Herpetosiphon gulosus: one gene and its partner. The protein of the gene in region 2 interacts with the protein of the main gene of each other region in a pairwise test. Links are inferred from orthologs where the notes say so. Each region holds a gene or a part of one and is shown on either strand. Other genes may lie near its edges.

Region 1 (15,805 bases), on a different replicon or contig from region 2:
CACAATCACCACAGCGAGAACACGTATGTTGGATTTACAAAAATTACGGATGTTTGTGGCAGCAGCTCAAAGTCGCAATTTTACCCGGGCTGCCGAGCAACTTGATCTAACTCAACCGACCGTGAGCCAGCAAATTCAGACCCTTGAGCGCGAATTAGGCGTTAGTTTGTTCGAGCGGCTAAGCCGAGGAATCGAGCTAACAGCGGCTGGGCGAGCGCTCTTGCCGCATGCCGAGCAAATGATTGCCCTCGAACGGATTGCCGAGCAAGCGGTGCGAGCCGCCGCTGGTCAAAGCGAACGCACCTTACTGTTGGGCGTTGGCAATACCTTGGCAACCTATGCCCTGCCCGATTTGCTGCAACGTTTCAACTGGGAACACCCTGAGTTTGTGGTACATATTGGCACTGGCAACACTGAACAATTGCTAGCTCAAGTCATTTCAGGCGAGTTTGAATTGGCCTTGGTTGGCTCGCCAATTGTGCATACCCAATTGATCATTATGCCGTTTTTGACGACTGAATTGGTCGTGATTGTCAGCCCTGATGACCCATGGGCACGCTTGAAACAGATTAATATCGAGGCCTTACACGGGCGACGCATGCTCTTACGCGAGGAAGGTTCAGCCTTGCAAGCCAGCGTCAGTGAATTGCTCAACGCCCAGCAAATTCGCCCCAAACAACCAATTGTGCTAGGCAATTTAGAGGCGATCAAACGTTCGGTTGAGGTTGGCTTGGGCATCGCCTTAGTGCCAGCCATGGCCGTGCGGCGCGAAGTAGCGGCTGGCCGTTTGCGCCAAATTCATTTAGCCAATGTGCCAACCCGCCGCGTTTATAACGTCGTGCATCATCGCGACCGCCATATTACCAACGCCGCCCAGTTATTCCTTGACCTGTTGCGCAAACCCTTGGGGCCTGATACTAACGAATGAGCGGTTGATATGCTATGATATGGGCTATTGCTTCCGACCACCTTTTGGAGCAGAACCCGTTATGGGTGTGGGGGAATGGCCTGCATGACCGATGCAGAACGACAATGGGTTAGCGCCGCCAAGGATGGCGACGTTGAAGCCTTTAATCAATTAGTGCGCATGTACGAAGGGCGAGTCTATGGTTTGGCATATCGAATGCTTGGCGATAGCGATAGCGCTGCCGATGTGGCGCAAGATACCTTTATCTCAGCATTTAAGGCGATCAAGCGTTTTCGCGAAGGCTCGTTTGCCGCTTGGCTGCTGCGCATCGCCACCAATGCATGCTACGATGTGCTACGAGCGCAAAAACGCCGCCGTACCACCTCGATGGATCAATTGTTAGCTGGCGATGATGATAGCCCAGGCGAGCAATTCGAGGATCAATCGTTGCCGCTCGATCAGCATATGATCAATCGCGAGTTACAGGCAGCGATTCAAGCAGGCTTGGCAACCTTGCCCGAAGATCAACGCGCAGTATTAATTATGTGTGATATTCAAGGCTTTGCCTACGAAGAAATCGCGGCGGCTACTGATACCCAACTGGGGACGGTCAAATCGCGGCTCAGTCGCGCACGGGCAAAGTTACGCGATTATCTTAAAAGTCGGGAACTTTTGCCAACTGCCGAACGTTAAGCGTGATATGACTACACAAGTGGGTATGCAATGACACCAATATCTGAACAACAACAAGAACTTCTTTCGGCAGCCCTTGATGGTCAGCTTAGCGCCGCCGAGCAAGCTCAACTGGATCAACAGCTTGAGTACGACCATGGTTTAGCTGCGGAATTTGACGAGTTGCGCTCGATCCAGGCGTTGTTGCAAGAACTCCCGCCTGTGCGTCCACCCCGTAGCTTTACCCTCGATCCAGCAATTCATGCCCCCAAACGCAGCTTCTGGCTCGGCGGTTGGATGCGTTGGGTCGGTGTGGTTGGGGCATTTGCCTTAATGCTCACGGTTGGTTTACAACTGACGAATCAAACCGAGCAATCGATGACCATGGCTCCAGTAGCCGACAGCATAAATCCGCAAGCCGCCAATGGTGTATCAGAACACATGGCAACTGAAAACGATGCTATAACTGCGGAAGCTCCGCCCATGGGCGCGGGGAGCGATAGCGGCCCAGCCGATCCAGATCAGCCAACCACCGCAGATGCCGAAGATATGGCACGCATGCATCCAATGGTTGGTGGTGCAGCCCCAGCGATGATTGAGGGTTATCCAACGCCCATGGCCTATAGCTCAATCCCAATCAGCGATACTGCTGATATGGCCCGCATGAGCGCTGAGCAAGCCACCGCTATGGCTGGCAGTCCCTTGAATAACCCGCTGCTTGAGCAAAACGATACGTCATCACCCGATACGCTCGATTTGGAGCAGCCAGAGCTTAAGCAGCCGCCAGTAGTTCAGCCTGTGTCAGTTACGATTGCAGAGCCTGAACCATCATTGTTACTCTGGTTTAGCATCGCCTTAGTGCTAGGCGTTGGCTTGGCCGCCGCTATGGTCTACTGGCTCAAAAACTTCAAACAGCCCTAAATCACCACGGCTGCCCTTGCGATTCGGCTTGGGCAGCCGTAATAAATTGCTGCAACACCGCAATTCGCGCTTGAGCCAGTTGTTGCGAATTGGCCAAATGCAGTTGGCTCGGCAACTGCATCACATTATGTTCTAACGTCGCCAAAGCTTGATCAAAGGTTTGATAACGCGTATCTCGCCCAACTTTGCTGACAATTCGCAAGATTGCTACCGCCCCTAGTTGCTCCAATATATCAGCATCGCGCAACAAACTTGCTTCAATACTCGTTGGCGTTTGCTGCGGGCTATGTTGGGCAATCGCTGTCAACACTGCCTTAATTTTTTCAAGCGGAAACTGCCATTGCTGCAATAAAGCCGGAACCTTTTCCAAGGCATAGGCCACATTATCCCAAGCCGCCAATGCGGCAAGATCACTTGGACGATGGCCGATAAACACGCCCAAGTCGTGCAACCAAGCAGCGGCGTAGACCACATCATCATCATAGCTCAAGCCTTGGCCGATAGCTAAAATTAATTGATACAAACGTGGCTGATGACTATATTTATCGATTGGCAAAGCGTGTTCACGAATATATTGCTGAATCTGAGCACGAAAATCTGGCATCCAACTCACCTCTTGGGAAATACCACAGACTGCCATTTTACCCGACAAGCCCAACCTACAATTGACCCAGAAGTCCCCCTTGTAGATCCTACTTTTGAGAATTGACATAAACGTGCTATCACGGGTACACTACAGCGACCACTCAACCGTGAACCGATTGTTGCTGGCAATCCTGCGTTGCCGAGCTTTAGGCGGTATGGTATAGTTTGGTTGACAGCAGTCTGCAACGTGAGAGCATCACCATGAGCGTAATCGTCATTGATGACCAAGTTGTGCATTACGAGACCTTTGGGCGTGGTCGTCCAGTCCTATTTCTCCACGGCTGGCTCGGTTCGTGGCGATACTGGATGCCGACGATGGAATTCGTTTCCAAAGATTTCCGCACATATTCGTTCGATTTTTGGGGTTTTGGTGATTCAGATAAAACGAGTACTGCCAAGAGCATTAGCATTACCAATTTCTCTGATCAAGTGATTCGATTTCTCGATGCGATGGGCATCGATAAGGTTCCGCTGGTCGGCCACTCCATGGGCGGCATGGTCGCGCTCAAAACTGCAATCCGCCACCCCAATCGGATTAGCCGAGTTGCGGCGATTGGTGCTCCGATCGTTGGTACATCGCTTTCAGGCTTGCTCAAACTCACCGATAATCAGTATGTTTCGCGAGCTATGGCGCGAGTGCCAGTCGTCACCAAGTTTTTGTTTCGCTGGTTCTTAGGCAATGTCAACGATACGGCCTATGGCGAAATTCTCGACGATAGTGTCAAGCCCACCGAAGAGAGTTTGCGCCGCGCAGTTGGCTCAATGATGCGCACCGATTTACGGCCTGAACTTGAACAATTGACGATTCCAACCCTCGTTATTCATGGTGCTCGCGACGATATTGTTAATCCCAATCAGGCCGATATTTTCTTGCAGCGCGATATGGCCAATACTCAGGTGTTTGTGATGCCTGAAAGTCGCCACTTTCCGTTCCTCGACGAGCCAGCTCAATTTAACAAGGTGCTTCACGCCTTCTTAAAGCGGCCAGTCAACGAAGCGCGAGCTGCGGCAGAAGCGGCGTAGTAGGGCTAGTTCATGATCGATGAACAAACTGAAGCATTAGTGCGACGACTCAAAAGCATCGAAGGCCATGTGCGTGGCGTTCAACGCATGCTTGAAGAGGATGCCTATTGTATTGACGTGCTGCGCCAAACATTGGCTATCCGACGTGCCCTCGAAAAAGTCGATGCCTTGGTGCTCGAACGCCATCTCTCAACTTGCGTGACGAATGCAATTCGCTCACCCAACGAGGGCGAACGCGAACAGGCCATCACTGAGATTCTCGAAATTTTTGCGGCTACCCGCAGCGTTAGCGAGAAATAAAGCGCCCCATGAATGAGCTATTGCCCTATCCACTGCTCGGAATTGTCGGCCAGCGTGAGCTTAAAACGGCGCTCACCTTGGCCTTGGTCAATCCAGCGGTGGGTGGGGTTTTGTTAAGTGGCCCCTACGGTGTAGGCAAAACCACCGCCGTGCGTGGCTTGCTTGATATTATGCCCTTGGTCAAACGTTCGCGCTGCGAGAATAATTGCCCCCCTGATGACGAGAGCGATCTTTGTCCAACCTGCCTTGATTTTTTGGCGCGGGGCGAGTCACGGCTCAAAGATGATCTGATGCGCTTGATCGAGCTGCCCCTCAACGCTCGGCTAGAGGATGTGGTTGGTGGTTTAAACGAACGGGTTGCAATCGAACAACAGCGGGTAGTGCTCGAAGAAGGGGTTTTGGCGCGGGCAAATCATAATTTGCTGTATGTTGATGAGATTAATTTGCTTGATCACGCCGTTGTTGATGCAATTCTCGACGCAGCCGCCCAAGGCCAAACCTTCGTGCGGCGTGGGGCAATGGTCAAGCTTTATCAAAGTCGCTTGATTTTGATTGGCTCGATGAATCCGGAAGAGGGTCGGCTGCGCCCGCAAATTTTGGATCGGCTGGGTTTGCGGGTTTGGGTTGGGCCACTGCCAAATGCCCGCGAACGCTTGGAAATTTATCGTCGTGCGATCGCTTTTCGCCAAGATCGTACAGCCTTTCGCATGGCCTACGCCCAAGCTACCACCCAATTACGCCTCGATGTGCTCAAAGCTCGCGAACTCTTGCCCAAAGTTCACTTGACCAAAACTGCCGAACGCTATGCCATGCAGGTCATCACCCAATTGGCAATCCCTTCGCATCGTGCCGAAATTGTGTTGCTTGAGGCGGCGCGGGCGCGGGCGGCGGCTGATGATCGCGTTCGTGCCACCCCCAACGATATCAAAGCGGTCGCGCCCATGGCCTTGCGCTGGCGACAAAGCCCACATTTGAGTGATTTTTTGCAGCAGCATGAAACTGATGAGCACTTGATCACTCAAGCCTTGCAAACTCAATAATAGACTTCACGCCCAAAAAAGGCCTGCACATCGCGCGAATTCATATAGGCCAGCACAACCACATTCCACAACATGCCACCCCAAGCCCAGCGCTCACCCAACAAGCCATCCAAAATATAGCTGCCAATTGAAAGATAGGCACTGCCAATCACCACCCACCACATCACCCGCCAGCCTTGAAATAGTGCCAAACCCATCATTACTTGAAAACATGCCGTCACAATCAGCAAAAACGGATCATCAGACAAAATAAATTGTTCAAGGAATGCAGGCACTCGTCCATATAAGGCAACCGCAACTTCCAACATTGCGGTTAATACATAGCCAATCGCAATCACCGTAATCAAAAATGGACGGCCAAAGGCTAAAGATTCGTTGCGTTTGAGCATGCTTGCTCCATTTCTACAAAATTGGCCATAACGGCGAGAGCACCAATTCGGCGGCCTTGGTATACCATGGGCGCTTAATCCATTCGGCCAAGGTTAATTCACGGGCATTGGCCATATCGCAGGCAAAAATTTCTTGCATTCGTTCGGCGAAGGCCGCATTATAAATTTCTAGATTGATTTCATGATTGCCCGCTAAACTCAGCCGATCAAGATTGGCCGTGCCAACCGTTGACCAAATTCCATCGATCGTAGCGGTTTTGGCGTGAATCATGGCATTTTCATAGAGAAAAATCTTAATCCCATGGCGCAGGCAAAATTCAAAATAATGGCGTGCCAGCCAATCGGCTAGCACATGGTTCGATTCAGCTGGAACCAAAATTCGCACATCAACCCCGCGCCGTGCGGTCATTACTAATGCCTCTAAAATCGCCCGATCAGGAATAAAATAGGCGTTGCTGATGTAAACAAAGCGTTCAGCCCGTTCAATTGCATCAAGATACATCGAACGAATTGGGAAAACCAAACGGCCAGCGTCGTTGCGTTGCACCCGCACTGTCGATTGCCATTCCAAATCGAGGTCGATGTGCAAGCGCGTTAGGCGGCGACGATAGCGGTTCCACTGCGAAGCAAACATTTCGGCCAAATTGCTGACAATCGGGCCACGCACCTGCACATGGGTATCGCGCCACTCAGTACGATACAATTCGCCCAAATTGTAGCCGCCAATAAAAGCCACTTCGTTATCAACCACCAACAGTTTGCGATGGTCACGCGCATACGAACCAATATCGAAAATCTGCGATAAACGCGGAAAAGCCGGATAGCTCAACAGTTGAATTTCGGGCGGGAACTTCTTGAATTTGCGCGGAACCACCAAGTTGGCAAACCCATCGATAATCACATAGACGGCCACGCCATTGCGTGCTTTGCGCAATAAAGCTTCGCGAAATTTGTGGCCTAAATCATCGCCCTTGAAAATAAAGGTTTCGAGCAAAATCAAGCGCTGCGCCGATTCAATCGCTTGAAGCATGGCCGGAAACAGCTCTTCGCCCGACATATACAACTGAAATTGATGGCGCTCGTCGTTGGTTGGCGGCAGACTGATGCGCGGATAGCGTTGATAGCGCGTTGGTCGCCATTTGCGCACGCCAATTAACAACAATGCCAAGCTCACTTGGAGCACGAGAATAACCACCAGCATTGTTATCAGATCTTGAAACGACTCAAACGGCATGCGCGACGCTCCCTCAACTAGTGCAATTCCCCAAATAACACAACTTCGGCTAATTCACCACGATTAATGCCCTGTCCCGCCTCGGGTACAATCAATAAACCATTGGCGCGGGCCATCGAGCTAACCAAGCCCGAACCTTGTGCCCCAGTTAATTCGGCAGTCAGGCCAGTAGCGCTGCTTTTAACGATCACCCGCAGATATTGGCGACGCTCATTGCTTTCCAAATCGGCATCAAGCAACTTCGCCCAAACGCTCGGTCGCAGCAATTGTTGATATCCGCCCATCTTACGTAAAGCTGGGCGTACAAACAACTCAAAACAAACCATGGCCGAAACTGGATTACCAGGTAAGCCAAAAATTGGTTTGCCATCGATCGAACCAAAAGCCAAGGGCTTGCCTGGGCGCATACGCACTCGCCAAAATTCCAGTTTACCAACTTCATTCAAAATTTGCTTGACCAAATCGTAATCGCCAACCGACACGCCACCAGAAGTTAATAATACATCGGCTTCAGCGACGGCTTGAGCTAAAGTTGCTCGCAAGGCAGCAGCATTATCGGGCACAATCGGCAACATTATTGGAATTGCGCCTGCTTCACGCACTTGGGCGGCATTAGCATAGCCATTCGAGTTGCGAATTTGGCCTGCGTTTGGCTCAATACCCACATCAACCAACTCATCGCCAGTTGCAATAATCGCCACTCGTGGTTGGCGAAAGACTGGCACTTGCGCAGCACCAATCGTTGCCAAAACCCCAATACTGCCAGCATTCAACACTTGACCAGCCGCCAAAACCAAGTTACCAGCTTGCATGTCTTCGCCAGCAGGCCGAATATTGTTGCCATGCTGAGTTGGCTGAAACATGCGCACAACTTCGGTTTGGGCATTGGGTTGGCCTTCATCGGTTTCTTCAAATGGCACAACTGCCTCGGCATTGGCAGGCACTTGCGCCCCGGTCATAATCCGAATAGCGCTGCCAGCTCGCAATTGGTGTTGTGGCACAGCACCCGCCGCCACCCGCTCAATAATCTGCAACGCCACCGGATTATCAGCGCTGGCATTGTTCAAATCAGCGACCAACACCGCATAGCCATCCATGGCCGAATTGGCAAATGGCGGTGCATCGCGGTCGGCGTACATTGGCTCAGCCAGCACGCGGCCTAAGGCAGTAGTTAAGTCGATTCGTTCGCTGGCAAGGGTGGTCATGCGCTCAAGAATCGCCGCTTGAGCATCAGCAACAGCAAGTAACGTCATAAAAAAAGGCCATGGATGGGTCGCAAAACCCAATCCATGGCACGCTCCTCACAACAACTAGCGACCACCAACTGGAAACAAGGCCTTAACCTCGGTAATCGCATTTTGTTCATCCACAAACACCACGGTTGGCTCCCACTCTTCGGGCTTGGCATCAACTTGGGCATACGCCATGATGATCACCAAATCGCCAACATTGACCAAGTGCGCCGCTGCACCGTTGAGTTGAATCGTGCCTGAGCCACGTTCGCCCACAATTGCATAGGTTTCGAGGCGTGCTCCATTATTGACATCGACTACCTGAACCCGCTCAAATGGCCAAATTCCGGCTGCTTCCAACAGATCCTCATCAATGGTTATCGAACCAACATAATTGAGGTCTGCACCAGTCACGGTTGCCCGGTGAATTTTGGCATGCACGAGGGTACGAATCATCGTTGATTACTCCTTAGGTTGGTCGCCGCTGTTCATCCCATCGATCAACAGTCGCCGCCATAAACCATGATACGGCTGTGATTGGCCGAACGCAAGTAGCTTTTATTAAAGGTTTATTCATGCCCTCACCCCAACCCCTCTCCCACTGCGGCGGGCGAGGGGCATGCCAATGGTCATGATCGGATGATTCCCCCTCGCCTCGCGGGTGAGGGCATGCAAATCGGCTACGAATTCCACCCAACCATTATTAACAATCTACCAGGGGGTAAAGGAACCTTGACTCTCAAAAATCGGCCTATTTTTGCGGGTTAGGATAACGCTCAAGCTTGCCATCAAGGTCGGCAATCCGTTCGCGCAGCTGCTCAACCGTCAAGGTAGTACCATCATCGTCAGTTGGTAAGACAATTCCTTCGGCCTCAAGATCCCAGTTGTGTTCGAGGCCTTCCAAAGCTCGCGCCAATTTACGGCGTTCCGAGAGCCATTCCTTACGATACATGCGATTTTTATATTGTGGCATACAATCCTCCAGAAGTTGAGATGTTGTTATTGTACCATTCAGGCTGGTTGCGCCAACCAAGCAGGCAGTTCACTTAGTTGCGCCAAAATTGCCAGTGGCTGGGCGGCAGTTAATGTTGCCAGATCATGGGTGCCAGTCGTAACCGCCAAACTGGCAACGTGGGCATTATGTCCAAGCGTAATATCGTGCGTGGTATCACCAATCATCAAGGCTTGGGTTGGATTCAGCCCAAAATAGGCCAAGGTTTTAGCCAACATCTCAGCGTGAGGCTTAGGTTGGCTGACCGAATCGTTGCCCATCAGCAAATCAAAATAGTCAAACAAGCCAACTTGGCGCAGCACCGCGCTGCTCACTGGCGTGATTTTTGAGCTAGCAATCGTCAAACGATGGCCTGCCGATTTGAGTTGATCGATGGTTTCGGCCACGCCTGCAAACAAGCGACTGCTCGGAATCGCAATTTCACGATAAATCGTGCGATAACGCTCAGTCAATATGCCATAGTTTTCAGGCTGAAAATCAGTCAAGCGCTCCCAAAAGATCTGTAATGGCAAGCCAATCCACGGGGCGATATGATTATAGGCAGCGGTTGCAAAGCCATGTTCTGCCAGCACTTGATTCACGGTATCGACAATTCCTTGAGCCGAATCGACCAAGGTTCCATCTAAATCGAAGGCCAACAATTGAAATCGCTGGGTAGTTGTGACCATCACCTGCTCCTAGTTAGGCGCATCATCCAAAGAATAATTATGCAACTTTCAGCCAATTTCGCAAATTACCCATGCTTGCATGCGAAAAATCGCCATGTTTTGTATCTAAATACAGTGAGTGAATAGATTTACCAGCTATGTTCTGCATAGCATCCATTCCACAAAGGCTGGAAATCTTCACCCAAACTAGCCTTTGTGGAGTTACCCATGCGTTATCTGGGCCTGAGTGGCCGGATTCTCAAACGCCCTGATTTGCAAGCACCCAACCAGCAGCAGCTAAGCCAATGGGTCTTGTATCTTTACGATGTGCTGCGCTATCTGGAACAACAACAAATTCATTGTTATCGCTTGCCTGCTTGGCCTTACGAATTGCTGAATACCTGGCCCGAAGCCGCCGAGCAATTCCGATTAATCGGCAATTATGCCCAACAAGCTCAGATTCGCCTAACCTACCATGTGCCAAGCAATGTGCTGCTCAACAGCCATGATCGACAAATTCGCCAGTATGCGCTGAATTATCTCACGAGCGCCGCAGCCTATTTAACCAATTTGGGCAGTGCTGATCCGGTGATTGTGGTGCATATTGGGGCTCAATATGGCGATCGGGCAAGTGCTTTAGCCCAAAGCGTTGCTAGTTTGCGACAACTTGATCCAGCGGTGATCAATGTTTTAGCACTTGAAGCTGATGGACGGGTCTGGAGTTTGCTTGATGCCTTGCATATTCATGCCCAAACCAACGTTCCAGTGATTTTCGATTGGCTGCATCATCAACTTTATAATCCAGCTCAATTGAATAATGCTGAAGCCTTAAATTATGCCTTGGCAACATGGCCAATTCAGCGCAAGCCCAAAGTGCATTTTAGCTCACCGCGAACCGAAATTCGGCTTGGGCAGCGCCAACAATTGTTACTGCCAACTTGGCATGAACATAGCGATTTGGCCAATCCATTTGAATTGATCAGCCTGCTACGTTTGCCCTATCAGCGTGAGTATGATTTGATGCTTGAGGTTAAAGCTGGTGATTTGGCAATTGAACGGGCACGCAACGATGTACAACGCTTCGCGCCTGAGATTCTTGATCTGGAGTAAGATATGCCTGAGGCCAACACCCCTGTTTTAGTCGCAGTTTTGAATAACCACGCCGATTGGCAGCGAATTCAACAAGAGCACTGGTATCGTGTTCCGTTGGCTCATGCTCCACGCCGCATGGCTGCTGGCATCTTGGCATGGTATCAAACCAAAGCCTTTGGTGCTGAGGGTGGTCAAATTCGCTGGTATGCGCCAATTGAGCATGTCGGCCAAGCCACGCGCAGCCAACTTATCCCCGAACAACCTGAGCATCCGCGTGCCCACGAACATTATTGGCGGCTCGAAGTTGGAGCCTTGCAAACATTGCCCCAGCCAATTCTAGCCCAGCGTTTTCGGCGCATTACCTTCATCAGCACTAATTGGCAACAGCTAATTCATGCCAAACAGATCAGTGATCTCTGGCTAGGTGATAGCTTGCTTGAACAACTGAGCCAACAATTACTCAGCGAGGGCATGAACGTGGTGCGGCGGCGCTTACACGATGGTAATACGCCGCCACAGGGCACATTTGTACTTATCCCACTGCTCAATCAGATAGAGGTAAACATTGGTGAACAGCGCTTACGCCTCGATCACGACGATTTAATTTGGGATTTTTCCGGTTGTCTGATGAACATTCGGGCGTTACAACAGCGGAATTGAAGTAGGCACAACTTATTGACCAGCCAGCAACAAACGCGCTAGGCGCTCGCCGCCAACCAAATCGGCCAAATGCGACAATTGGTTATCTTCGTAGGCTTGATTAAAGAGGGCAACATCGAGGGCTAATACTTTACGAAATGCAGTCATCGCTTTGGCAGGGTCACTGCTGGTGGCGGCAACTTGCTCGCCGAATGGCATAATCACATCGAGCATAGCCAAAGGATAACGCACAGGCAAGCCGATCCGTACATGAATTTCGCCAATTTTCAGGCGCTGTTGAGCATAGGCTTCATCATAATTGCCGCGAAACAGATCGCTAAACCACATACCGAGCATGCCTGTTAAGCGTTCAACTGAAACTCCATCAAGGTATTCAGCAGTGGCGGCGTGACCAAGCAAGCGTTTGTAAAAAGCATCGGTAAAGGCTGTAGTTTGCGCTTTGGCGTTATCGTGCAAACTGCCGAGTAATTGCGATTCAGCAGCCGAAACATCCATCATTTTTACCAACTCGGTCAGAATTGCGGTTCCCTTCACGCTCCAACTTTGACGATCTGCCATGAGCTACCTCCTTGAATTAAGCGGTCATCAGTTCGGCGATGGCCCGACCTGTTTCACGAGCTTCAATCCGAATCATGCCCAAATTGGCGTGTTGGCGCAGAATGATTGCTAGAATCATCTGAGCGGCCACCGGCATAACCAAGAGATAGCCACTTTCAGCATTAACAATTGCCTCATTGGCTTTACCAATTTTCAAATCGTTGACCACGCGGGTGGTAACCCCCATCATGGTTGCGGCGATTGCGCCCATGCGATCGGCATTCACATCCGCCGACATGCGCGAGCCAATTAAAATCCCATCGGAGCTAATTAATGCAGCCCCGTTGATATCATTACCATTGTTTGTGACCAATTGGCCTAAGATAGTATTAATTTGTTCCGAACGACTAGCCATGAGAATGCTCCTTGTGATTTTCAGAGGAGGAGGAAGAATCTTGGGCTAAAACGTCGATTCGATCAAGCAAAGTACTAATCACATCGCTTACTGAGGGATAATCGGTGGCAATGCAAGCGAGGATCGGAATATCGGTTGGTAGTCCCAAGCGGCGGCGAATATACATTGGCGGCAAAGCCCCGGGTAAATCTTGTTTTGTGGCGGCAACCACAAATGGCACAGGGGTCATGGCCGCAAAGCGTTCCAACACAACAATCGTCTCGTTAAAATGGGCGGGGCGGCAACTATCCACTAAAACAATATAGCCCAAACAACCTTCGGCTAAAATTTCCCACATAAAATCAAAACGTTCTTGACCAGGTGTGCCAAATAAGAGCAAGCGTTGTTCGGCATCAATGCTCAAGGTGCCGAAATCCAAACCAACCGTTGTATGATGTTTGAGTTCCTTCTCCTCGGCATGGGTCACGGGAACATCAGTATCGACCACATCAATTTCGCTGACGGTACGAATAAATTGCGATTTCCCCGCCGCGTATGCTCCCGTGATCACAATTTTATAATTGACCATTGTCACTCCTACGCACTAGCGCTGGTGCGACGCAGCCGCGCTTTGATTGCTTGAACCAACCCACGCACCCGATTCTCAACCATATGTTCGTGGTTAGGAGCCATCAAAACTGGGCTAAGCGAACGCTGAGAAACAACAATCTCGCTACACACCTCCACCAAATTCAAGGCGATCAAACGATGCAGCACTTTGAGCGTTTGATCGTAATTCCAGCCTGTGGCTTCGACGAGTTCGGCCACGCTTAATTCTTGCACCAACTGGCTCAAAATGCGCCAATCTTCGATAGTTAGGGTAATATCGCTGGCTTGCCGCAACATTGGCACCAAACGTAAACGCGAGGTTGGTTGGAGTTTAGTCGTGCCCGCCAAACGTTGCGGTTGATCGCGGCGGCGCAAGCCTTCGATAATCAACCAATCGATCGAACGTTGAATTTGCACCGACACCGACTCTTGTGGGTTGGGTGGCAAAAAGACAAATTGGGCATCATCCCAAGCCAGCATATCAAACACTGCTTGTTCGCCACACGAAATTCGTTCGTGAGCATTTTGGGTGACAACCCCTGCATTGATGATCGCACCATCGAAAAACCACAACATCGCTTTGAATGGAGCATTTGCAATCAAGAGACGACCGGTTTTGCGCCCATGATGAAATACATGCATCAAGTCAATTAATGGCATATCAGCAAAATTACCTTCGAGCGCCATAGCCGTCTCCTTTGTGTACAGTGCAACTGGTCGATGTTGTCGATGTTTTGTCCAAATAATGTCAATATTTGATATAGATGGAACAAAAATATTTTCTAGTAGGCCTTATTGCAAGCATCGACGTTAGAAAAATGACAACCCTATTATGGTCGCAACTGGATGTATCCGTCTATGATATGCCAATACTCTTTGTTACTATGCAGGGGTAAGGTTAGGGTTGGGATGGAAGTACTAGAAGACGTTTCCATGGAGAGGAGTGAAAGTGCGATGTGACGGGTTGATTTAACCACGCCTAAGAGGGGTTTGTCAAGATGGGATACAATAGCCTCGATCTGCTGTTTTTTAGTATGAGGTTGTGTTATGGGCTTGCATGTATCGTCACATCCATTGGTGTTACATAAATTGGCTTTACTACGCCGGGTAGAAAGCGAACCCAAGAAATTTCGTGAATTGGTGCGTGAAATTTCGCAATTTCTGGTCTATGAAGCGACGGCGGATATGCCACTCGCACCCTATACAATTCAAACGCCCTTATCAACCATGCAAGGTCATGCCATCGGCGCACGCATCGGCTTGATTCCGATTTTACGGGCTGGTTTGGGCATGGTCGAACCAGTCATCGACCTTTTGCCAACCGCTCATGTTTGGCACTTGGGCCTCTATCGCGACCACAACACGCTTGAGCCAGTCACCTATTACAACAAATTACCAGCCCAGCCGGATATTGATGTCTGTTTGATTCTCGATCCAATGTTGGCAACTGGCGGCTCGGCAGTTGCGGCTGTCGATATTTTGAAGGTTTGGGGTGCTGCCAAAATTAAATTCTTAGGGTTAATCGCCGCACCCGAAGGGGTAGAACGCTTACAAACCGCTCACCCCGATGTGGAGATTCATTTGGCGGCGCTTGATGAGCGTTTGAACGATCAAGGCTATATCGTGCCCGGATTGGGCGATGCTGGCGACCGCCAATTTGGGACGTAGATTGCAATGCGAATCTTAGTGACCGGAGCCACCGGTTTTTTGGGTGCGCACACCGCTTTGGCTTTGCAAAAAGCTGGGCATACGGTGCTGGGTTTGGGCCGCCGCTGGGAACACGTTCCACAACTACTGATTGCTGGCATTCAGCCAATCAAGGCCGATCTGCGAGATCGTGCTGCGCTGATTGCGGCCTGCGCTGGCTGTGATGTGGTCGTGCATAGTGCGGCACTTTCGGCTCCTTGGGGCAGTCGTAGCGATTTTCAAACCATTAACGTTGATGGTACAGCCAATCTGCTAGCAGGTTGTGCAGCGCAGCAGGTTAGACGCTTGGTGTTTATTTCATCACCAAGCGTTCTTTCCAATGGCCGCGATCAGTTTGATTTGCTGGATACGCTGCCTTACCCAGCGCGGCCAATTTCGCTATACTCGGCTAGCAAACAGCAAGCAGAACAATTGGTGCTCAAACATTCTACGCCCAGCGTGATTTTGCGGCCTAAGGCAATTTTTGGCGAGGGCGATAATGCCTTGTTGCCGCGAATTATCAGCGCAGCCCGCGCTGGCCGCTTGCGTCAATTTGGCAACGGGCAGAATTTAGTTGATTTGACCTATGTTGCCAATGTGGTGCATGCGATTGAGTTGGCGTTAACGGCTCCGGCAGCGCTTGGCAAGTGTTATACAATCACCAATGGCGAACATCCCCAGTTGTGGGCAGTGATTCGGCGGGTGTTGGCGGAATTGGGCTTGAATAGCCAGTTGCGACCAATGCCCCTGTCAATGGCGTTGGTGGTGGCACGAATCATGGAAAGCATCAGTTTGCTGACGCAGC
Region 2 (15,966 bases):
GTTCAAAATCGTTGAAAGTCGGCGGCTGACCTCGTTCGATGTTTCCAAGGCAATTGTGCGTTGTTGCAAACCTTGCAGAGTTTCTTGCAACTGATCAGACATACTATTAAAGGTGGTCGTCAGTTGGCCAATTTCGTCTTGGGAGCTAACTGGAGCACGCGTTGATAAATCGCCTTGGCGGAAACGTTCAACAAATTCCGTCAAACGCTCAATTGGATTCGTCAAAATTCGCGCTGCAAACACAGCGATCATACTAATTCCAACCAATAACGCCAACACAATCAAGGTTGTATAGCGCTCCGATTGGCGAATTGGCGCTAAGAAGGTTGCTTCGCTTTGGTGATAGAGAATCCGCCATGGCACGGTTTTGGTCGCGGTGTAGGCATAAATATCGTTACCTTCAGGGTCGGGATCGCCGGGTTTATCCTGTTCCGCAATCGTACTCGAAATCGAAATCACTTCGCCATTAGTTTGCGGATCAAGCACAATCGCTTTGATTGCATTGATTAATTCAGGATATGGCACAAGCAGATTTTCTGGATTAATATTCTGCAAACGCCGTTCATCTTGGAGCCGTTTAATTTCATCAGGCTGCAAATTATCGGCAATTTTATACAAGAGGGTTAATTCGCTGCCCTGAGCAATCCGCATACCATATTCATCAAGTACAATCCCAAACGAGTTTTGACCAGCACGATCATTACTCCGGGCGACCAATGATTGAATAATACTAGCGCTATAACGAATCCGTAACACACCGATAATTTCTTGGCTTTGGGGATTACGAACGGGCGTACTGAAATAAATTGAAGGCAGGTTATCGTTACCGAAGGTTACTGGTGAGATAATGCTCTGACCAGTACGAATTGCATCTTGATAATATGAAAGCCCTGAATCATTAACTCCAACGTTGGTTGGCACAGTATCGACCAAGACCACACCACGATTATTCAGCAAAGCGACCGAGAGTGTATCGTTATTTTCGGTGGTAACTGCACGGAACAAATTACGGGTATCGCGATCTTGGTCGGGAACCAAGGTATTTTGTTCGGCAGCCAACAAATATTCGCTTAATTCAGGAATGCGCGAGAGTGCGCTAACCCGGTTAATATTCCGATTAACAAAATCATCAATTTCATTGGCAATATTCGTAGCATTAACCAAAATCAAGCTATTGGCCTGATTTGTCAGCGAATCACGGGTTGAGCGCAACGTAATAAACGAGATAATCGCAATTGGTAGGGTTGTTACCAACACAAACGAGATCAGAATTTTGTTGCGAATCGAGAGTGTACCAAATTCACGAAACACAAAGAAAAGCAAAATGGCAATTGCAGCAATGCTCATCAAAGGCATGTAAATTTCTTGGCTGCCAGAAACTCGCACTTCTTGAATATTCAAGAAGGTTTTGAGCAAGGTGGCAATCACGCCAAGGCTAATCGTGCCTAAGATAACTGGGAAAATATGGCGTTCAGGCAGGGTTTGGATCGAAATAACCAGCACAAAGAACACATTCAGAATCGAGAGCATAAAGCCAAACTCAGCAATAAAGAGTTGGCTCGGAAAGGTAGCAACAGCAATTGAGACGATTAAACTGTAAGCACCTGCAATCAACCAGCCTTTTTTGGCCGAAATAGTAGCGCATAAGCCACCAATCGCTGCCACAACAATGCTGATGACGCTCATGTAGTTTTGCCACGATGGCAAGCGCAAAGCTTCTAGGCCATAGGGCACGGCCATGATTACACCAATAATCATGGTAAAAATCCCAAAGCGCAAAATACGCTTGAGCCGAATGCTATTCAATGCGGTATCAGTCAGTCCACTAGCCATAACCCTACCTCGTATACTGTGCCAAAAGTTACTTTTGTGCTGTGTTGATTCAGGCCAACGTACCAGCGTTGTTCAAGGTTAACCAACATTAGAACAACTGCGCTTTGTGATTATACCTATTTCCTCCCCAAACTGACTGCTATTGTGATTTGTCCTTAGTCCCGTTTATGATGCGGATTGGGGGGGATTTTTATTGACCCGTTCGTTGGCTACAAGGTTTAAAAGCATTTCGATGCGCTGGAAGGCTTCAATATAGCCATGCTGTTCATAGGCTGCCAAGTGTGGGTCATCGCAGCGAATATTCTCGGCTTGGGTATCCAATCGGCTATGGCGTTGATGAACATGGGCCAGTAGCGCTGAGCCAACCGCATTGGGATCGCCAACCTCGGTATGCAAGCGAATATGCGAGAGCACCAAGGGTTGGCGACGAAAAATGCACCAACCACGGCCACCATCAGGCAAATTGACCCGACATCCTTCGACCATGGCCATGTGATCATATGAATCAGCTTGGTTTGTCCATGGTACGCCCCGAGGTTGTTGGCGCACAAGTCGTTGTAATTGCGACCAATCGAGCCATTCGATTGAGCCAACAGCAGGCTGTTTAACTGGGCCTGGCGGTCGCCGCATCACCAAAAGCTGGTTGGTTTCCTCAAAGCCCAGCGCCAAAAACAGCTTATGCGCGGGAGTATTATTCAAAATAACTTCAAGCTGGACATATTTGAGCCAATGTTGGCGGGCGGCTTCAACCATGGCGACCATTAACGCGCGGCCAATTCCACCTTTACGTCGATTGGGCAACACCCCCAAACGAGTGACCCACGCATGATCGCGGCGCACGCCCAACATCGCGAGGCCTAAAATGTCGCCATCGGCCTTGGCGACAAACGAAGCATCCAAATTAACATCATATAACCGAATATATTCAGCGAGCCGTTGGCTATTCATTGGCATTGGCACAATATAATCGATCCGAGTTTGGTTATAAATTGCGACCAATTCATCAATGGTAAAGCTGGCTGCTGGCGTAAGCTCTATGGCCGAACCATCGTGAAAACCATCTGTAGTCATATACATCCTTGATATATGGTGCTAAGCCTTTTAGGAAAGGTAACTGGCAATCGCTTGAGCAAAATCGATCACTGATAAAGGTTTGCGAATAAAGCCATTGCACCCATAGGCACGAACCATTTGGCGGGCGGTTTCTTCGGGCCAAGCGGTAAAAACCACAATCGGGATGTTTTGAGTCTCGGGTGTACCACGTAACACTCCGGCCACGGTTTGGCCATCGGCATCAGGCAGCCCCAAATCAAGCAAAATCAGGTCGGGATGTTGTTCGAGGGCCATATCCAGCCCACTGGCAGCATCAGCCGCCTCAAGCACCGAATAGCCATAGGCATTCAGCACCCGACGGGCCAAAGCTGCATTATCGGGAATATCTTCAATCACTAAAATCGTCGGCATATATACCTCTATTCTTGATCATACCGTCGTCTATTGTAACGGCTTTGGTAGATCGTGCCTAGACCTTTTGCTGACGAGATCTTAACAATTTGTCCCAAATTGGCGTTATAGTTCGATCTTGGTTGGTGCGATACCGTTATTGTAGCATAGCACTTAGGCTTTTTCAGTAGCCAATTCTTGCATAATCGCAGGCAGTACTTGCTCAAATGGCGTTGTCGGGCGCTGGCTCATAATCAGCCATTGGGTCTCGCCCAAAATTTGAATTAGCTTGGGTTTGAGTTTATCAATTGCAGCATGAATTTCACTATCAATTGCTTCATGATGCAGCACAATCTGAATCAAGTGAGCGCTGGCATCAGCTTGATTGGTCGCCAAACGCCATTCAGCCAAAGCCACCAAACTATGCAAACAGACTAAAGTCATGTGTTTGGCATAACCCAAGCTCAACGCTTGATGCAAATAATGGCGGGCTTCATCCCAAGCTTGTTCTACAATCGCTAAACCACCCAAATTGAGTTGATTGACGGCGATGCCAAAATCGTGGCCTTGCTCGATTGAAATTGCTAAACCATCGCGATAAGCTTCACGGGCAACTTGATAATCGCCCCGCGCAAACGCCACCACGCCAACATTACTAACCCCGCTAATAATTCCGCTGGGATAATTGGCCTTGCGTGCTCGGGCTACGCTGGCTAGAAAATGTTGTTGGGCAGTGTAGAGGTCACCTTGGACATAGGCAATGTTGCCAAATTGGCGCAGCACATCGGCTTCACCAACCCCATCACCAATTTGTTGCGCGGTTACCAATGCCGCATCCAAATTGGTCAAGGCCATACTATGGTCGCCCAACCGCCAGCGGGCTTGGCTCAGATTAAATTGCATGCGCACAATTTGTTGCTGCGCGGCAAAATCATCATCAATTGCCAGCAAATGCAAGGCTCGCTCGAAAAACGGAATCGCCTCGCGATAGCTACAGCGCACAAGGGTTTGCTCACCCGCCCGCCGCAAGGCATCGATCGCAGGCTGACGGCTTTCCGGCTCATCAGGATCGATTGCATGGCTCCAGTGATGGGCCAAAAGGCTGCTGCCTGCCTCAACCAAATGCGGATGTTCGCGAGTATACCATTCGGCAATTGCCCGATGTAAGGCCCGCCGTTGGCCAAACAACAACAACGAATAAGCCACATCATGAATAATTGCCTGACTAAATTGATAGCCCTCGGCAGCCTCGTGAATAAAACCCTGTTGCAGCAACAACTCAAGGTGCGCTGGAATCTGCTCACGCTCATGGGCTACTGGATAAATCGCATCAAGCACCGCCAAACTAAAATCATGGCCGATGACGCTGGCGATTTTGAGGGTTAATTGAGGTTGCGGCGGCAGTTGATCGATACGGCTGACCAGCACGCCCTGAATTGTACTTGGGAGATTGAGTTTTTCCAGTTGGCTAAATTGATCGAGCTTGCAAACCCCATTGTTGACTCGAATCATACCAGCATTGCGCAAGGCTTGGGCTAGCTCGATGCTCCACAACGGGTGGCCTGCTGAACGCTGATTGATAAACAAGGCCACGCTTGGCGGAATCGCCTGTACGCCCAACGATTGAGCAACCACCGCGATACACGCCACCGGATCAAGTGCTTGCAGATGGATGGTTTGCTGGGGCTCAAGACATGCTACAGTGGCTGGCGCAGTCGTGATCAGAATAATGTCGCCATGCTGTTGCAATAACAATTCAAGCGTCGCCAAGGCCAACGAATCGAACCACTGCAAATTATCAATGCATAAGACCAACGGGCGTTGGGCATGCAGTTGATACAAGGCATGGCCAATTAATTCATGGATGATTTGAACCTGCTGAGCGTGATCAGTCGCATTGGCTTCAGCGCGACCTGGTAATTCTAAAACATCGTGCAACAGTTGCACCGATTTAGCTAGATGTTCAGGCAATTGCAAACGCTGAATAATTAATTGATAGCATTGAGCCGCTTGATTGGGCCATTGCTCAACCGCCAAACAAGCCTCAAGCAACAAACGCCAGCCTGGATACTGCGCCGATTGACGCAGGCTGCTGCTGGTAATCAACATAGCTTGGCGTTCGTAATGCTGGGCAATTTCAACAGCCTCATACAACAAAGCCGATTTGCCCATGCCGCTATCGCCAGTTATCGCCACATGTTGAATGGTTGACTGAGTTTGGCTAAATAAAGCCTCAATTTGCCCACGCTCGCGCCGCCGCCCGATCAAGCGTCGAGGCCGAATTTGGTCGGGGCTGTGGTTGGTTTGTTGTGGGCGATAGATTGTAATTGGCTGGCTTTTGCCTTTAATCGTAATTGGCGGAAGTACTTGAAAGCGCACATGCTGTTGGCTAGCTTGGGCGGTGGTTTGATCGCAGAGAATTGGCGCAAGATTGGCTTCCATCAAACGCGCAGCGCGATTGACGACATCACCAATCATGGTAAATTCGCGGCGCTGGCTATTGCCAATCTCGCCGCAAAAGGCTGGACCAGTGGCAATGCCAATCGTGTGAGTTAAGCTGAGTTTGCTCAATGCGGCTGAGGCTTCTAAAGCCGAGCGCACCGCCCGTTCAGCATCATCGCGATGCGAGAGCGGCGGTAAACCAAAGGCCGCCAGCAAACTTACACCTTTATCATCAACCGACAGTTTGTCGATGCTACCTTCGTAGCGAAAAATCACGGTTTGCAAGGCACTGACTGCGGCTTGCACTTGCTCTAACGTGGTAAAAAAGCTCAAAGCTGGCACGTTAATAAACATCACGCTCAAATGGCGTAATTCGGCCAGCCATTCGTGCAAACCGGCATTAATGCGGGCAATCACCGCCGTGGGCATAAACGGGGTCAGTTGTTCCGTGGGATAATCAGGTATAGTTTGATTAATTGTTGGCAAGGGCAAATTTTCGGCCATCGCAGTTAGGCGAAAAGCCTGAGCACGTAAATCTTCGCCCAGTCCATATTTGCGAATCAACGAACGCGCTTCGGGCGAAATGATCACTTGGCCAGCAAAGCTTTGCGAGCCAAGCAAATGCACTTGTAACAGCGCCTCGCCTGTAATCAATTGCTCCCAATGATTGTTCACACCGCCCACGATAAAACTTGAAATCGAGCCAGCCCCAATTTGCACCCGAATCGCCAAACGCTCAGATTCACTAGGATTGTTAAAGCTTGCTTGAATCGCTAGGCCACATTGAGCTGCAAGCTGGGTATTTTGGGTTAATTGATCAAGATCGTCAGCCATCCAAATTGCAATTAATGCATCGCCAGCAAACTTCACCACATCGCCGCCGTGGGCAATCACCGTGTCGATTAGTTGACTAAATGAGTCGTTGAGCACATCGGAAATATATTCGAGGATTGTGGTTTGATCGTAGGCAAATTGCTCGCTGAGACGACTAAAACCAGAAAAATCGGCAAACAAAACCGTTGCCAATTGATCTTCGGCTAGCGGCTGGCGCGGTTGATGCTCTTCGATAAGCCGTTGTAGGACATAGCGTGGCAGAAAGCTGCTGATCTGAGGGTTGGCGGCCATGCAGGTGCGTCCTTTATCAAACGATCAAGCATACGCAGAAATTCTGAACATGAATACATCCATCCTAGCGGCAGTAGAGTAGGATCGCAAGAGACGATTTTACTATTTCAGGGGTGAACTTTGTGGCTAGTCTACGTGTGGGGCATTGGGTTTGGGTGGGCTACTTGTTCGTTTGGGCTTGGAGCGTGCCATTATTGGCCTTTGATCTAGTGCCAGCTGGCGGCGAATTTATGGCAACCGTGATGCTGGTCGTGCCGGGCGGGCTGGCAGCTTGGTGGCTAATTCAACGTTATGGTAAGCTAGGTTGGCTCAGCAGCCTGATTATTGCGGTTGGTTCGTGGCTTACCGAGCATCTCGGGGTTACCACAGGTTGGCCGTTTGGTGCATATCAATATAATGCTGTGCTTTTGCCCGAAATTGTTGGCGTTGTGCCCTTGGCGATTCCGTTTGCATGGCTGTTGGTTGTGCCAGGCGCACTCGAATTAAGTCGAATGCTCATGCCAAAAGTTGGTTTTTGGCCAACGGTCTTGGGTGCTGCCAGCCTTGCCATGCTGTTTGATTTGGTGATCGAGCCAGTGGCGGTGTATGTCAATCGCTATTGGACTTGGCTCGAAACCGGCCCGCTGTTTGGAATTCCAACCGCCAATTTTGTAGCGTGGTGGGGCTTAGCCTTCATTTTAGCCTTGGCAACTGAAATGCTTGGGCAAAGCACAACCAAAGCAGCCCAAAGCCCCAAACTCAACTTGCCAATTGCAATCTATTTGCTCAATTTAGCACTGTTCACGCTGGTCAATCTGACCCATCAGCAATTAGCTGCGGGAGCCTTGGGTTTATTGTTGTTGGCAGGCTTTGGCTGGCGCTTGCAACAACGCCAGATTGCTTGGCATTGGCGTTACGATCAATTAATTCAATAACAATTATGCCAATAAATTTCGTAGCCGCGCCGCCAAACGATCAAGCAACGGCGCATCGTCATCAACTAAGCCAAGTTGGGCAGCTTTATGACCAATCGTTTGGGCGATTGAATGGTGGATGGTGACGGTATTAATATCCCACAATGGCTCACGTTGCGGTTCCAAGCGCGGCCAGCCCTGCACGCGGCTCAGGTGATCGGCATAGCCTCGCGCGGCCAAGGGCAAACTATGCTTTTCGGCGACATAACGGCGGGCATTGGTTTCCATGGCCTCGCGTAGGGCAACATCGGCCCATAAACGCTGGGCATAGGCCGCGATCAAGGCAACTTCATCGCGATCGACGGGAACATGCGCCACCACATCGGCGGGCAATTCGCTAAATGTAGCAATATCGCTAACTAACACTGCGCGGCCAGCACCCAACAAGCGCAACAAACTGGCCGAAGTCTCGCCAGCCGAAGGGTAGCGCCCATTGAAACAAAGATCAGCCGCCGCAACATAGCGGTTAAAATCAGCATGATCAACATAGCCCGTGACTTGGACGCTTTCGCCAAGCTGCAAACGTTGGAGCAAGGCCTTGAGATCGTAGCTCGGCGAGACGCTACCAACTAAAATATACCGTGCATCGGGATAGTTACGGCGAAATTGGGCAAAAGCCTGAAGTGCCTGTTCAATCCGTTTATAAGGGTTGATATGGCCGAAACTGGCCCAAATTGGAATGTCGGCGGGCAATTGGAGCGCTTGACGCGCAGCCAATCGATCAGGCGGTGGCAGCAAGGGCACACCCATTGGAACCAGCGAAGTCGCCAAATTGAGACGCTGTTGCTGCACTCGATCAAGCACATATTGGCTATGGGCAATCAGGCTGCTGGCTTGGGCGATAACTGGCTCAGAAAGCGGAAAATCGAATACTGCATCGCCAAGTTGACCACGCTCCATACGTTGGGCAATGCTTGTGCCGTTCTCAGCATAATAGTGCTGGATTAATTGGCGGTAGCTTGTGACATTTTTCAAGCGATTGGCAGCATGCCAAAGCATTAAATGGTGTAAGACATAATCGTGTAGCACCACAATTCCAGGCAAGCTTTGCAAACTTTGCCAAAAACGACTGTGGGCAGGGCTATTGCCCATATGATAGATAATTGCATCGAAGGGTTGCCGCGTATGCTGCTTGGCTAAATCGCTAATGCGGATAATCGGCAGTTTCGCGAGTAGTTGTTGATTGGTCGGCTGAACCTCAGGATCAACCACCAAGGTCAGATCAACATACTGCCCCAAGTAGGGCAATAATTCCTCGCTATAATCCGAAATACCCGATTCAACTGGATTGACTGGGGTGCAAAAAGCCACACGCTGCATGACAGGCCTCAACTAGCATTTTGGCTATAGTACCTTAACTGCTGCCAGTTGGTGCAAATCGTCCAAGCGATTGAGATTATGTAAATGCTGATACCACGGACTAGTGCTGGTGATTGGCCAAACTTGGGGCTGGAGTTGTTCAATCAGTTGGGTTAATCGATATTGACCAGTGGTCAACGCCTGCTCAAAGTGGGGCAAGCAAGCGCGTTGATAGAGTGCACACAATGGTTCCCACCCACCACGCTGTTGCGAATCGGCTTGGCGTTGCGGTACGACTGCCAAGCTATGGCGTGGCAGATTCAGCAATTCTTGTAACAATCCGGTTGAGAGTAAGGGCAAATCGGCGGCTAACACCAACGTCCATTCAGTCGCAAGTTGGCGCATGCCCGCTACAATTCCGGCCAGCGGGCCAGCATCAGGCACAGCATCTTGAAGCAATGGCACACTTAATTCAGGCCACTCAGTCGGATCGTTTAAGCTTATGACAACTTGATTGGACATCGTTTGAGCAACTGCCAGCGTATGTTCGAGCAAGGTTAGGCCATGCTCGCCCCACAACCGCAGGCGGCGTTTATCACTACCAAAACGTCGCGCCTTGCCGCCAGCAATAATTACACAACCAAGCTCAGCCATCATTGGCTCAATTCCGTAATCCGCTTTTGAATTTCCGCAATATCTTGGCGCAAGTCATCTTGTTGGTTCAATAAATGAACAGGCACGCCAATCCCATATTTAGCAATTTGCATCTTGGTGTTATGTAAATTCTTCTCTTTGAGCGCCAGCAATTCACGCTCTGCTGCTAGGGCTTGTTGCTTATCATTCGCTGAACTTGGAGTATTTGGCTGGCTAGAACCATGATTGATAGTCGTTTGATTATGATTACCAGCCACCACGTTGCCAAAAGAGAAATTACCGCCACTAAAGGTATTGCCGCTGCCCATGAAATTATTGATGCTATTGCCAGAAGTTGGCGTTGCGGGAGGAGCGGTTTCGTTCGTTGGCGCTGTGGTTGGGGTTACCACCTGATTACTTGGCGCTGGAGGATTAGGAAGATTGAACAACACTCCATCATCAGCCCGCATATACAGCGTCGCCAAGCCCCAATCAAGCTGGCCAAAATTATAGGCAATAATTGCTTTACGTCCTTCAGCAACACAAGCATCAATTGGCGTACCGGTTGCGAGTACCCGATAAAATTCCTCAGCAAAGGCCTTGCCTGCTGTATCTAAAATTGATGATTGCATGGCCACAACCGCCGGAATATTGGCTGCCATCAGGGCTGGGGCAATTCCGCGCAGCAAGGCAGTTGAGGAAACCGTACTGGTTTTACAAGCATTCAGCACCACCAAACGCACCGAGGAATTGCGCAAGAGCGTTGCTAATGTACGAGCAGTTGAAAGATGTTTTTTACCATTGCCATCATCGAGAATTAATGCTCCAGTTGTGCCTTGGAAATCGCCATGACCTACATAATGCACAATATGTGGTCGCCATTCACGCACAAGCCGCTGAAGTTTCGGCGCAGTTAATTGAGTTTCTTCAATAATTTCAACTTGATTTTGGGTAACCAACGGCTCTAACGAACGATGAATCGCCGCTAGTTCACCTTGAATATCGACAGGATGGGTAGTAGCCATTTCGGCTGGCAAGGCTCCCACTAAGGCGATCCGTAATTTTTCTTGGCCCAAACTCAAAACTGGCACCGATTCAGGAAAAGTCAAAAATCGACAGATTGAATGATCGGTTGTCAGGGGAATTCCCGCGCTATCGCAGGCAAACTCCCATGGAATCGTGGCAACTGTAGCTAAAGCAGGGTTGTTGGCATCAATATTGAGTTTAATCCGCAATGATTGACCTTGGGAGCGAGCCGTCTCACGGGCTGTTGTAAATAACGCCCAAATTTTGCCTTTCAACAATGTTTCGTAGAGCACAATTCCAAAATCAACCACCTGATCTTCAGTAAGAGGGGTGTTATAATCCAAGGCGGTTTGAAAGGCCTGATAGCGCGGATCATCAACGGGCAAAATTAGGCTATCGCTATCTTGCATGCCTTTGGCTGTGCGCCCATGCACTACAAAACTATTTTCAGCATCTTTTGGGTTGATCGTTAATTCAAAGTCGGCATAGCTACTCATACGCAACAACTCCATAGCGCTACAGTGCGAAACTAGCAGCATCATACACTTAAAGGGCTTGTTGGGGCAAGAGTGAGCCGAGGGATTAAAACCAGCAAAGAATTATTTGTTTTTTGCGGTTAGTAGTCTAATCAGCAAGCACACGACGTTTATGGTTTGGAGCAACCGCATAAATAATAGCTGGACGAGCCAATCACTTAATTGATAGCTCATCCAGCTATTATTTAAACGTAAATGCTTAGTTTAGGCGGCTGGGCCAGCCACACCAATCACATAGCGTTCGCTGGAAAGCAAGCGTTTAGCAGCAGCATGAATTTGTTCAAGCGTGATCGATCCGATAATCTCGGGATAGCGCTGCACATAATCGAGGCCTAAGTTGTAGCGCTCGATATTCAGCAACATATTAGCGATGCCACTGTTGGCCTCAAGGCTAATCCCCAGCATGCCTGTGAGATAGGCCACTGAATCGCTACGTTCGAGTTCGCTAATACCTTCGGCCAGCAAGTGATCAACTTCCTCTTGGATGGCACTCAGTGCCCGATCAACATTCTTGGCATTGATCCCAGCATAGATGATCCACGCGCCAGCCCCAACATCAGCATCGATCCGGCTGGTGGCATAATAGGCAAGGCCTTGTTTATCGCGCACATTTTCGCCTAAACGCCCCATCAACCCCAATTGACCAAGCACTAAATTGGCCATCATCGCTGCATAGAAATCGGGGTCGGTGCGAGCCAAACCTGGCACGGCCCAAACCAAGTCGGATTGGGTTTTGCCTGCGACCTCGATTTCGCGGCGCAGCACAGTTGGCGGCAGATCGACAGTTGGTACGGCGGTCGTTGGTGGCTCGCCTTGACCTTGCCAATCGCCAAACCAACGCTCAACTTCGGCCAAAATCGCCGTTTCGTCAATAGCGCCAACAATTGCGATGGTGGTGGCGGCAGGGTGATAACGTTTGGCAAAGGCGGCAAGATCAGCAGTAGTAATCCCAGGCACGGTGTCTAACGAGCCGTTGGGTGAAAAATAATAAGGATGATTGCTGGGATACAGTTGTTCCCGCGCAGCTTTCGATGCCTGCGAACGGGTATCTTGCTCACTTTGGCGCAGCATGGTGGTAAATTGGGTACGCAAACGCTCGATTTCACGCTCAGGGAAAGTCGGGTTGCGCAGCACATCAGCCAATAATTCTAAAATTAATGGGGCATCATCGCTTAAGGCTTTGCCCCCAAACGAGGTGGTGTGACGGCCTGCACTAGCGGCAATCGAGCAGCCGCGATCTTCGGTAAGATTGGTAATATCGTGGAAACTGCGGGTGGTCGTGCCACGAGTGAGTGCGGCAGCAGTAAACACCGCCACACCATTTAATGCACTTGGCTCGTGCACTTGACCCAGCGCAATTTCGCCCTGAATGCTGACGGTTGGGCTATTGGGGTTACGCTGCAATAACACCACAATGCCGTTGCTCAACACATGGCGGGTTGCTGGCGGTGCATTGTTGGCGGCAGCGGTGGCTTCAGCTTCAGCCGCCTTGGCATTATAAAAACTTAAGGCTGGGTGAAATGTGCGAGCAGTTGGGGTAATTTGGCCTCCGCCACTGCTATTGCTTGGCGTAAAGACCCCAACATTGCGCTGTTTTGGTGCGAGATACTGCTGAGCAACTCGTTGAACATCGGCAGCAGTTACCGCCGCAATCTCATCCAACGAACTATCAGCACGTTCATATGAGTCAAGGGTTTGCCACATCCCCAACATCATGGCTTGATTGCTAATCCGTTCGAGGCTGTAGGCTTGTTGGGCCCGCACTTGGCGCTGAATTTTGTGCAATTCAGCCTCGCTAATTGGCGTTTGTTGCAGCTTCTCGATTTCAGTGTAGAGCGCTTGCTCAACTTGCTCGACTGTACGATCAGGCCGCACGGTTGCCCCAATTTCAAATAAAAATGGATCAAGCGTTGCCATAAACGATGAATAAGCGCCAGTTGCCAATTCGCCCTCAACCAAGGCCCGATACAAACGGGCTGAGCGATTGGTTTGAGCGCCGCCGCCCGTGAACGAAGGCGATTTACCACCTGTCAAGACGGCATCAAGCACAGTCAAGGCGGCCCAATCGGGCGAGGTGGCTGGTGGTGCATGGAAAGCCATTTGAATCATTGAGTTGGGGCCAGGCCGCGAAACATGCACACGGCGTTCACCCTGTTGTTCTGGCTCCTCGCCACGCACTTCGGGCAAGGGCAAGCCTTGGGGAATCGAGCCATACAATTCTTCGATTTGTTTGAGCACTTCGTCGGTGTTGAACGCGCCGACGACCACCAAAACTGCGTTGTTGGGAGCGTAAAAGGTCTTGTAGTGGGTATATAAATCTTCGCGGGTCATGGCTCGCAGGTCGCTCTTCCAGCCGATAACCCCATTGCGATAGGGATGCACTTTGAAGGCGGTTGAACGCAATTCTTCATCAAGCCAAAAACTCGGGCTGTTTTCGTTGCCCTCGCGTTCCGAGATGATTACTGTGCGTTCAGAAGCCACTTCATCAGGATCAAATGATGAATTGACCATGCGATCGGCTTCGATTTGCAACCCCAAACTGAGACGATCGGCTGGCAAGGTTTCATAATAGGCGGTGTAGTCAATCCAAGTAAAGCCATTGAATGTACCGCCATTACGGGCAATCGTGGCATCAAACGCGCCTTTGGGCATCGATGGCGTGCCCTTAAACAACATATGCTCACACCAGTGCGAAATGCCCGAAATGCCCACCCGTTCGTTGCGCCCGCCAACTTTATACCAAATCCAGTTGGTCGCGATTGGTGCGGTATGCACCTCGCGGGTGAGCACAGTCAAGCCATTGGGTAGCCGATGAAGATTGGTTGCAAGTGTCATTCAGCTGTCTCCTGCAAAAGAAACCTGTCAGTATTATAGAGCCGAAAAGCTGACCGTGCCGCTTGCAAGCTATTAACATTGGCAAGCGTAATTCACACTAAAAGGGGATTTAGTACGGGCGCATAAACAGGATTGCGAGCACGATTATTCTAGGCTATGATGTTTTTAGCCCTTGGTAATCAACTAAATACATTAGCGCCACTCTGATCAATCGCTATGTTCGATCAATGATGCCGCAACAACGGAGCCTATCGATGCAATCTATTCTTGAGCATATTCAAGCGCACCTTGATCGCTACGTTACTACCGCCACCGATCGCGTCTTCGCAGCCAAAATTAATTTGTATCGTAGTTTTGGCTATGATCAATTGCAAACCTCAATTCGCTATGCCTACATGGCCTTTGTGAGCGATCTCAGCACTGGTAAAGTTGAGGCGATGCCCAATTTTCTGATGCGAATTGGTCCACAACGCGCTGAACAAGGTGCAACTGTTGAAGATATTTTGTTCGGCATCAACATGGGCGTTGAGGTAATTACCGAAGATCTGAATGCGACATTTGCCGATAATCCTGCTGCGCTTTTGTGGTGGATGCAACAAATGCATGCGATTGTCTATACTGGGGCGATGAAACTCTCGGATACGATTCTCAAAGCGCGGGAACAGCATATTCGTGAGCAGGCCAGCCAAATCGCCGAATTTTCAACCCCAATTATTCCACTTTCGCAAGGTGTGTTAGTTGTCCCATTGATTGGCGTTTTGGGCGAACAACGGGCCAGCCGCATTACCGAAGCCTTATTGCAACGCATCAGCGAGGAGCAAGCCTCAACAGTATTAATTGATGTAACTGGGGTTCCGGTAGTTGATACCCAAGTTGCCCACAACTTAATTCAATCGGCGCAGGCGGCCAAATTGGTCGGAGCCGAGGTTTTATTGGTGGGCATTCGGCCTGAAATGGCCCAAACCTTGGTGCAACTCGGGGTAAATTTGCAGGGCGTGCGCACTCAAGGCACCTTACAGGCCGGGGTTGAATATGCCTTTGAACGCCAGAAACGCCAAAGCAGCAAACCGATGCGGCGCTAACTCAAGCCCAAATCTGACCTAAATTGGTAGTACAATGAGTGCCAACAGAACCTGTGTGCGGCTCAGCGCCGAGTTGTTGCTAGGTTTTCTCGCTGTAGCAGCCAGTTTGTGGCCGTGAGGGAGCATTCATGATCACTGGGGATTTCTTTGATCAAGTGATTGATCGAGTTAACACCAATTCGGTAAAGTGGGATATGCGTGAGCAATTCTTAGGTGGTGCTGATGTGCTGCCGTTATGGGTTGCAGATATGGATTTTCGCTCGCCGCCAGCCGTGACTGCGGCGCTGATCGAGCGGGCACAACACCCAATTTATGGCTATGCGGCGAGACCTGAGCGCATGTTCAAAGCCATTCAACATTGGAATCAAACTCGCCACAATTGGGAAATCCCCCAAGAGCAAATTGTGATTAATCCAGGGGTAGTGTTTGCATTAAATGTCGCTGTGCGAGCTTTTACCCAAGCTGGCGATGGGATTGTCGTTCAGCCACCAGTCTATGCACCGTTTTATGGCGCAATCACCGAGAATGGCCGCACAATTATCGAAAATCGTTTGCTCGAAGTCGATGGTCACTACCAGATTGATTTTGCTGATCTTGAGGCCAAACTTGCTCAAGCCAAAATGCTGGTTTTGTGCAGCCCACACAATCCGGTTGGCCGGGTTTGGAACACCGATGAGCTAAATCGAATTGCCGATTTGTGTCTGCAATATAACGTGATTGTAGTGAGCGACGAAATTCACTGCGATTTGGCCTTATTTA

Evidence for each region.
Region 1: the proteins of mobA (region 2) and ABEB26_RS16375 interact in binary tests that used the Escherichia coli proteins (3 or more experiments, as listed by UniProt). The link is inferred for Herpetosiphon gulosus from one-to-one orthologs.

The regions. Positions count from the first base shown.
Region 1 is NZ_BAABRU010000011.1:195,462-211,266, reverse strand. What follows is about bases 6,267-9,105. They hold ABEB26_RS16375 (molybdopterin molybdotransferase MoeA), read right to left. Parts: upstream 8,385-9,105; coding sequence 7,149-8,384; downstream 6,267-7,148. Other genes in these bases: panD (aspartate 1-decarboxylase), read right to left, coding at 8,442-8,819; ABEB26_RS16380 (phospholipase D-like domain-containing protein), read right to left, coding at 6,267-7,131. Outside these bases: ABEB26_RS16420 (LysR family transcriptional regulator), read left to right, coding at 26-928; ABEB26_RS16415 (sigma-70 family RNA polymerase sigma factor), read left to right, coding at 1,013-1,600; ABEB26_RS16410 (anti-sigma factor family protein), read left to right, coding at 1,631-2,500; ABEB26_RS16405 (HD domain-containing protein), read right to left, coding at 2,502-3,104; ABEB26_RS16400 (alpha/beta fold hydrolase), read left to right, coding at 3,347-4,168; ABEB26_RS16395 (metal-sensitive transcriptional regulator), read left to right, coding at 4,181-4,468; ABEB26_RS16390 (magnesium chelatase ATPase subunit I), read left to right, coding at 4,477-5,508; ABEB26_RS16385 (hypothetical protein), read right to left, coding at 5,502-5,897; more of ABEB26_RS16380, read right to left, coding at 5,911-6,266; ABEB26_RS16365 (hypothetical protein), read right to left, coding at 9,115-9,336; ABEB26_RS16360 (HAD family hydrolase), read right to left, coding at 9,375-10,043; ABEB26_RS16355 (hypothetical protein), read left to right, coding at 10,251-11,132; ABEB26_RS16350 (hypothetical protein), read left to right, coding at 11,136-11,774; ABEB26_RS16345 (protoglobin domain-containing protein), read right to left, coding at 11,787-12,332; ABEB26_RS16340 (roadblock/LC7 domain-containing protein), read right to left, coding at 12,349-12,726; ABEB26_RS16335 (GTP-binding protein), read right to left, coding at 12,719-13,294; and 3 more genes. UniProt on the Escherichia coli protein: Catalyzes the insertion of molybdate into adenylated molybdopterin with the concomitant release of AMP.
Region 2 is NZ_BAABRU010000007.1:31,777-47,742, forward strand. Bases 7,947-10,946 are described here. They hold mobA (molybdenum cofactor guanylyltransferase), read right to left. Parts: upstream 9,753-10,946; coding sequence 9,141-9,752; downstream 7,947-9,140. Other genes in these bases: ABEB26_RS10605 (glycosyltransferase family 4 protein), read right to left, coding at 7,947-9,116; ABEB26_RS10615 (CHAT domain-containing protein), read right to left, coding at 9,749-10,946. In the rest of the region: ABEB26_RS10580 (PAS domain S-box protein), read right to left, coding at 1-1,833; ABEB26_RS10585 (GNAT family N-acetyltransferase), read right to left, coding at 1,999-2,904; ABEB26_RS10590 (response regulator), read right to left, coding at 2,935-3,297; ABEB26_RS10595 (AAA family ATPase), read right to left, coding at 3,451-6,843; ABEB26_RS10600 (carotenoid biosynthesis protein), read left to right, coding at 6,966-7,757; more of ABEB26_RS10605, read right to left, coding at 7,761-7,946; more of ABEB26_RS10615, read right to left, coding at 10,947-11,251; ABEB26_RS10620 (M16 family metallopeptidase), read right to left, coding at 11,495-14,125; ABEB26_RS10625 (STAS domain-containing protein), read left to right, coding at 14,380-15,207; ABEB26_RS10630 (MalY/PatB family protein), read left to right, coding at 15,336-15,966. UniProt on the Escherichia coli protein: Transfers a GMP moiety from GTP to Mo-molybdopterin (Mo-MPT) cofactor (Moco or molybdenum cofactor) to form Mo-molybdopterin guanine dinucleotide (Mo-MGD) cofactor.